2 regions of the Vibrio gangliei genome follow, and region 2 is predicted to be linked to the other one. Evidence: predicted binding sites of a transcription regulator. Region 2 holds the regulator's gene; the other holds the start of a gene.
What was found. Region 2 encodes PurR, which represses purine synthesis genes. Its sites were predicted from a motif close to TNANGNAAACGTTTNCNTNA; they were not measured.
Positions count from the first base shown of each region.

Region 1: a site for PurR is predicted at 2,419-2,438, ahead of Vgang_RS00985 (uracil-xanthine permease family protein). Genes of this name have one in related genera too.

Region 1 covers NZ_AP021869.1:212,495-216,717, reverse strand. Annotated here, with positions in the region: gene recG (ATP-dependent DNA helicase RecG) at 33-2,114, shown strand; gene Vgang_RS00985 (uracil-xanthine permease family protein) at 2,513-3,877, shown strand.
Region 2 covers NZ_AP021869.1:1,467,586-1,471,808, forward strand. Annotated here, with positions in the region: gene elyC (envelope biogenesis factor ElyC) at 15-812, shown strand; gene purR (HTH-type transcriptional repressor PurR) at 1,035-2,039, shown strand; gene Vgang_RS06690 (ABC transporter substrate-binding protein) at 2,301-3,446, shown strand; gene Vgang_RS06695 (ABC transporter permease) at 3,544-4,223, shown strand, end outside.

The DNA.
Region 1 (4,223 bases), 1.3 Mb from region 2:
CTAGTCTCCATAAACTAACAACGAGAAACGACATGCAACCAAAAATCCTTTCATCTATCCCTTTAACTTCGCTGTCGGGCGTAGGGGCTAAGGTGGCTGAAAAGCTAGCGAAGATTGGTTTGCATTCGGTTCAAGATCTACTGTTTCATTTGCCGCTGCGCTACGAAGATAGGACCCGCATTTTTCCCATAGCCAAATTACACGCAGGCTTATTTGTTGCCATTCAAGGCCGAGTGATGAGTTGCGATACTCACTTTGGTCGCAAAAAAATGCTCACAGTCAAAGTCAGCGACGGCAATGGCACGCTCACTCTGCGCTTTTTCAATTTCAATGCAGGGATGAAAAACAGCTTTGCTGAAGGTCGCCCTCTCTATGCTTACGGTGAAATCAAACGTGGCAACATGGGGCTGGAAATTGTCCATCCCGATTATCACTTTTTATCGGGGAGTGAGGCACCGCAATTAGAACAAAGCCTGACACCGATTTACCCAACCACCGAAGGGCTGCGTCAAAACACACTCAAAAATCTCACGGACCAAGCACTGGAATTATTAGACAGCGCCGCCGTCAGTGAACTCTTACCCAGCGGTTTGTACGATCATCAAATCACGCTCAATCAAGCGCTGCATATTATTCATCGCCCTTCACCAGATATCGACTTACAGCAATTTGAGCTTGGCAAACATCCAGCCCAACGTCGCTTAATCATCGAAGAATTATTGGCGCAAAACCTGTCGATGCTCGATGTACGCAGTCAAGGCCAGCAAGATGCGGCACTGCCACTCAACTGCCAAGGTGAACTAAAACAGACATTGCTCTCAACGTTACCGTTTTCTCCAACCCGTGCTCAAGCGCGCGTGGTGCAAGAAATAGAACAGGACCTACGCCAACCTCATCCTATGATGCGTTTAGTGCAAGGCGATGTGGGCTCCGGCAAAACCTTAGTTGCAGTACTGGCCGCCACACATGCACTTGAACAAGGCTATCAAGTAGCATTAATGGCCCCTACCGAATTACTTGCCGAACAGCACGCGCTCAACTTTGCTCAATGGTTAGAACCGCTCGGCATTCCGGTTGGTTGGCTCGCTGGTAAACTCACCGGTAAAGCCAAACAAACTCAACTTGACCGAATTTCCTCAGGTGAAGCCAAAATGGTGGTCGGCACGCACGCGCTGTTTCAAGAGCATGTCGAATTTGATCATTTGGCCTTAGTGATCATTGATGAACAACACCGATTTGGTGTCCACCAGCGTTTAGAGTTACGCGAAAAAGGCAAGAAGCAAGGCACCTATCCGCATCAATTGATCATGACCGCAACACCGATCCCGCGCACCTTAGCCATGACCGCTTATGCCGATTTAGAAACCTCGATCATCGATGAACTTCCGCCGGGACGCACGCCGATCCAAACCGTGGCAATTGCCGATACCCGCCGCAACGACATCATTGAGCGAGTACGAGTTGCCTGTGCACAAGAAGGAAAACAAGCGTATTGGGTTTGTACTTTAATTGATGAATCAGAAGTGTTGGAAGCGCAAGCCGCGGCCGATACCGCCGAAGAACTGCAGCGTCAATTATCCGAACTCAACATTGGCTTAGTGCATGGCCGTATGAAACCGGCTGAAAAGCAACAAGTGATGCAACAATTTAAACAAGGCGACTTGCATTTACTGGTCGCCACTACGGTGATTGAAGTTGGGGTGGATGTGCCCAACGCCAGCTTGATGATCATCGAAAACCCAGAGCGCCTAGGCTTGGCGCAACTTCATCAATTGCGTGGCCGTGTTGGTCGAGGCTCCGTCGCCAGCCATTGTGTATTGCTCTATCACGCTCCGCTGTCTAAAACGGCGCAAAAACGCCTTGGGGTACTACGTGAAAGTAACGATGGCTTTGTCATTGCGCAAAAAGATCTCGAGATCCGCGGCCCCGGTGAAGTGCTTGGCACCAAACAAACCGGTCTTGCCGACTTTAAGATCGCCGACCTATTGCGTGATCAATATTTGATCCCTGAAGTGCAGCGAATTGCACGTCACCTACATCAGCAATATCCACAACATGCCAAAGCGATCATTGAGCGATGGTTGGGAGATAGAAGTGGGTATGTGAAGGCGTAGGATCGGGTATCGGTGCTCGGACGCTGCGCTGCTCGGAAAAGCGAAAAGATTGATACGAGAGCCGAGTACGCTTCGCTCCGTGTTGCGAGCAAAAGCTTTTCCACGTTTCTCGTTTCTCGTATCACGCTACACGAAACGGCTCTTTCGCTTTTCGGCTCTCGAACGCAGCGTCCCCGCAACTCGGATCTTCTGCTCTTAGCTCTTCCTAGCCACGAGAAGTGAAACGCCCGAAAACCGAGTACCGAACCCGCTTTTCGACTCTCGAACGCAGCGTCCTCGCCCCTCAGCTCTTGCTTTTGCTTTTGCACGCAAACGATTGCTTTTTGTTGTCAAATTCCTATAATAGCCACCACCAATTACTGACTTATTGGTCAATTATTAAACCTCCAAGGAAGCTCATGACTACGCCGCAAACACCTCGCCCCACTGAATTGGTTTATCAACTCAACGACCGTCCACCACTGCCACAGACGATCTTTGCTGCGCTGCAACACTTGCTCGCTATGTTTGTAGCCGTTATTACTCCCTCTTTAATTATTTGCCAGTCGTTGGGTGTACCGGCCGATCAAACCAATACCATCATCAGCATGTCACTATTTGCATCAGGCATTTGTTCATTTATTCAAATTCGTACCATTGGCCCGATTGGCTCAGGTTTACTTTCGATTCAAGGCACCAGCTTCAACTTCTTAGGTCCAATTATTGGTGCGGGCTTATCTTTAAAAGCAGGCGGCGCGTCGATTGAAACTATGATGGCAGCAATTTTTGGCACCATTCTAGTAGCTTCCAGTGCCGAGATTTTGCTATCACGCATTTTGCAATACGCACAAAAAATCATTACTCCACTTGTTTCAGGCATTGTGGTTACTCTGATTGGTTTAACCCTGATCCAAATCGGCTTGGTCTCGATTGGTGGCGGCTATGGCGCGATGGAAAACAGCACCTTTGGCAGTTTAGATAACCTAGCTCTAGCCGGTATTGTGCTGGCGCTGATTGTGGTGTTAAACCGCGCTAAAAACCCGTATTTACGTGTCGCTTCGATTGTGATTGCCATGTTTGTTGGCTGCATTGTGGCTTACTTCATGGGCATGCTAAACCTCAATGACAGCGCTCAACATGACCTCATCGCGCTTCCTATTCCAATGCAATATGGCCTTGGTTTTGATTGGTCATTGTTCATTCCATTAGTCTTGATTTTCTTAATCACGGCACTTGAAGCGATTGGTGATATTACGGCTACTTCGGAAGTTTCTGGCGAGCCAGTTGATGGCCCAGTGTACTTAAAACGCATTAAAGGCGGCGTGCTTGCTGATGGTTTGAACTCAGCGATTGCGGCGGTATTTAACAGCTTCCCGAATTCCACGTTCAGCCAAAACAACGGCATCATTATGCTAACCGGTGTGGCTAGCCGCTATGTCGGTTACTTCATCTCTGCCATGTTGATTTTATTAGGGTTATTCCCAGGCGTCGCTAGCTTTGTACAACTTATTCCTGAGCCAGTATTGGGCGGCGCAACCATTGTGATGTTCGGTACCATTGCCGCAGCGGGCGTGCGTATTATCTCGCGTGTGGATTTAGACCGTCGCGCCATTTTAATCATGGCACTGTCGTTTTCGATGGGATTAGGCATTGCGCAAAAACCAGAGATTCTTCAGTTTATGCCTGAATTTATTAAGAGCATTTTCTCATCAGGCGTAGCGGCAGGCGGGATCACAGCGATTGTGTTGAGTATGGTGCTGCCAGCGACGAAGGAAGAAAAATAGTTATTCGGGGCTCGGGATTCGGGAGCTGCGCTGCTCGTTTCTCGGAAAAGAAAACCGAATCTCGTTACTCGGTCGCTGCGCTGCTCGTTTCTCGAAAAAGAAAAAGCCGACGACATCATTCCAGCCTATAAACTCTAAATAAATCGTCATCCCTGAGGAGCCGCAAGGCGACATCAGGGATCTACGAAATTCATACCGTTGCTAGATCCCTGATAACTCGTCCCTCGTTTCCGGGATGACAATTTTTTACTCGCAACAGCCCCTCCTACCAAGCTCTTTCGAGTAACAAGAAGTGAAACGCCCGAAAACCGAGTACCGAACCCGCTTTTCGGCTCCCGAGCGCAGC
Region 2 (4,223 bases):
TTGGGCTATTTAAAATGTTTGAACTGAAAAAAATAATCGGCGCATTGTTCATGCCGCTGCCAGCCATGTTAATCCTTGGCTTTCTCGGCTTGTTTTTGATCATGTTTACTTATAAACGAGGCTTGGGTTGTATTCTCACTTTTATCTCTTTAACAGGGATCTTTCTCTTTTCATTCCAACCTCTTTCTACTTCTTTATTGAAACCGACTGAGCGTGCTTACAAAGCCTTTTTACCGGTTGATGGCACCTTGGATTACGTCATGGTCTTAGGCAGTGGCCACACGGTGGATGATGACATACCACCGACTTCTGAACTTTCACGCAATGGTTTAATGCGCTTAGCCGAAGGCATTCGTGTATTACGACTGTACCCGGGTGCAAAATTGATTTTATCTGGTTACGGTGCGGGTAGTTCTGTCAGTAACGCACGTATGATGGCTAATGTTGCTGTATCACTTGGTGTGGCAAAATCGGACATCATCTTATTAGAAAATGCACAAGACACTTGGGATGAAGCCCATCAAGCCGCCGGTTTCGTGGGAAATAAACGCATGGTGTTAGTGACTTCTGCGAGCCACATGAAGCGTGCCATGAAAGAGTTTCGCAAAGCGGGTTTGGAACCCATCCCAGCCCCAACCAACTATCTTGCGTTTGATAACATTGAACAAGCATGGGACAAGTATTCACCTCAAGCTCAATACTTAGAACAAAGTGAGCGTTATTGGCATGAATTGTTGGGTCGTTGGTGGTCATCTTTACGTGATACACTTTCTAACACTCAAAACACGGCAAATAGCGCGCCGGCAGAATAAAGCAATTTACACGCAATAAGACTTACGTTATCGTTTGCGTCCTGCAAAGTTTGTTCATAAAAATGCCATATCTGATTGTCAGGCATGGCATTTAAGACTAAAATCTTATCAAAACTACGCATCTATATTATTAAGTCGCTGATTAATGGCGACTTTTATGTTTTTAGTATCCAATTAACTATCATCGTTCCGGCTGTATGGTCGGCATAAAGGAAATTCACTATGGCTACAATCAAAGATGTTGCACGTATTGCTGGAGTCTCCACAACGACCGTGTCACATGTCATCAATAAAACTCGTTTTGTTGCAGAGACAACTCAAGAGAAAGTTATGGCCGCAGTGAAAGAACTCAATTATGCCCCAAGCGCCGTGGCTCGTAGTTTGAAATGCAATACCACCAGCACCATTGGTATGTTAGTGACACAGTCAACTAACCCATTCTTTGCCGAAGTCGTTGATGGTGTTGAAAGCTACTGTTACCGCAAAGGTTATACCCTAATTTTGTGTAACACCGGTGGCCGCTCTGACAAACAACGTGATTATATCCGCATGTTGGCTGGCAAACGTGTCGATGGCCTATTGGTTATGTGTTCTGACCTAGATGAAGAATTGCGTGAAATGCTTGATGGTCACCCAGATATTCCTAAAGTTGTGATGGATTGGGGCCCAGAAACATCCAAAGCCGATAAAATCATCGATAACTCAGAAGAAGGTGGTTACATCGCAACACGCTATCTACTAGAACGAGGTCACACTGATATTGCTTGTTTAAGTGGGCATTTTGAAAAGGTGGCTTGCCAAGAGCGTATTGCAGGTTGTCGCCGTGCGTTAGAAGAAAAAGGCTTAACACTACGAGACGAGTGGTTACTAGAAGGGAACTTCGAGTGTGATACTGCCGTTATCGCTGCCGATAAAATCTTGGCAATGGATAAAAAACCAACTGCGGTATTCTGTTTTAACGACATCATGGCGCTAGGCTTAATGAGCCGTCTGCAAGAAAAAGGCATGCGTGTACCGGAAGATATTTCCGTGATCGGTTACGACAACATTGATATTTCTCCTTATTTCTCACCACCGTTGACGACGGTTCACCAACCTAAGCGTCGTTTAGGTAAGAACGCGGTTGAAATCTTATTAGAACGCATTAAAGATAAAAATCACGCTAAACAAACCTTCGAAATGTTCCCTGAAATGGTAGAACGTTCATCGGTGAAAACGCTTAAATAGTATTTCTAGTATTATCACTGCAAACATTTACAAGGCGTATCTATTCATTTAGATGCGCCTTATTTTTATTCGCTGGATTTTGATTAATTTATCCTGAGTTCAGATTAACTTAGCGATAACCTGAAATTTTTTCGCGTGATGTTATGTCTTATATTCCACTACGCTTAATTACATAAATTTTCATACCCAAGTTAGCGGAGCGAATAAAAGCTGCCAACAAAGCTAAAGCTTCAAATACGATGGATATTAAGGACAGATACAATGCGCTGGATTAGCCTTGGTTTACTTTCATTACTGCCTCTATTTGCTATGGCCTCTCAGGATAGCGACTGGCAAACCATTGAAAAACAAGCTCGTGGGCAAGATGTGTATTTTAATGCCTGGGGTGGTAGCCAAGAAATTAATGATTATCTACGTTGGGTAAGTAGAGAAGTGAAACGACAATATGGTGTAACTCTACACCATGTTAAAGTTTCCGATATTTCTGAAACCACCGCCCGCTTGCTGGCAGAAAAAACAGCCAATAAAAATCAGCAAGGCAGTGTCGATTTGGTTTGGATTAATGGTGAAAACTTCAAATCAATGAAAGACAACCAATTACTTTTTGGCCCGTTTGTATCGACATTACCTAATTGGCAAAAAGTAAATATGGCTTTACCTGTCACTGATGATTTTTCCGAACCAACCAACGGGCTCGAAGCGCCTTGGGGTGTAGGACAACTGGTTTATATTTATGACCGTGACAAGCTAGCCTCGCCTCCTCAATCAGCGCAAGATCTGCTCGAGTATGCTAAAGCGCACCCAGGCCGTATTAGCTACCCTAAGCCGCCACAATTTCATGGCACCAGTTTTTTAAAGTCATTATTGATTGAACTTAGCCAGCAAGATCCTGCATTACAGCAACCCGTTACCACAGAGGCTTTTGCTCAACTCACTCAACCATTATGGCGCTATTTAGATGCTTTGCAGCCTTTCTTGTGGCAACAAGGTCAACAGTTTCCAACTAGCCAAGCGGAAATGATTCAACTTTTGGATGATGACCAACTTGATTTGGCGATCACCTTCAATCCCAATGAAGTTTTCTCCGCGCAAGCCAGTGGCAAACTTGCTTCAAGCACCGCAAGCTACGCGTGGAAACAGGGGGCTTTATCGAACATTCATTTTCTTGCTATTCCATGGAATGCTAACTCCAAACAAGGCGCTTTAGTGGTGATCAATTTCTTACTCAGCCCTGAAGCGCAATCTCGTAAAGGCGACATCAATATTTGGGGGGATCCATCCGTTTTGCAGCCGCAATACTTAACTGGCAGCGCACAAAAGACCAAACTCTACCCGTCCTTGCCTGAGCCACATCCTAGCTGGCAAACCGCATTAGAACAGGCTTGGCTTGAACGTTATAGCCAATAAAATATTGATGGCGTTACGTCGAGGAGCAATTCAAAGGACCATGTCTATTAAAAAAAGGGATAGTGAAGCTAGGCCTATTAAAAGCAGGCATACTAAAATGAGTAACCGACTCAATAGCACTCTATTAAATCGACGAATATTGAATAAAAGCCAATCCAGTAAAGTCTCGCTGCGCTTGGGTTATGCTTTCGTTGTGTTGCTGTGTATCTTTCCCATCATTCCCGGCTTAATCGGTATGCTTAGCCCTGCCTTCGGCATTATTCCCCCCTTGGGCTTATTCGAGTTCTCACTGACTGGGTTCGAAAAAGTGGCGGATTGGCCCGCGGTAATGCATTCAATTTGTCTGAGTATGTTCTCTGCAATTACGAGTACTTTTTTAGCGACCATCATGGCGTTTTCAATACTGCAAGCCTATTGGAATCGTCCTGCTTGGCATAAAGTGGAAAAGTTATTATCGCCCTTATTAGCCTTGCCTCATGTCGCTTTTGCTGTGGGTTTCTTATTCTTATTTTCAGATACAGGTTGGTTCGCACGTGCATTAAACAGTGTTTTTTCTGCTTTTAGCACTTTTAACACTCAAGGTTGGTTGAACGTACAAGATAATCTTGGCCTTGGGCTGACTCTGGCACTTGCGATTAAAGAAACGCCGTTTTTGGTGTTAATGAGTTTACCCATTTTAAATAACTTACGAATTCAGCAAACCTTAGCGGTATCACAAAGCTTAGGTTATTCAGCTGCACAGACATGGTGGAAAGTGATCTTGCCACAATGGCTTCG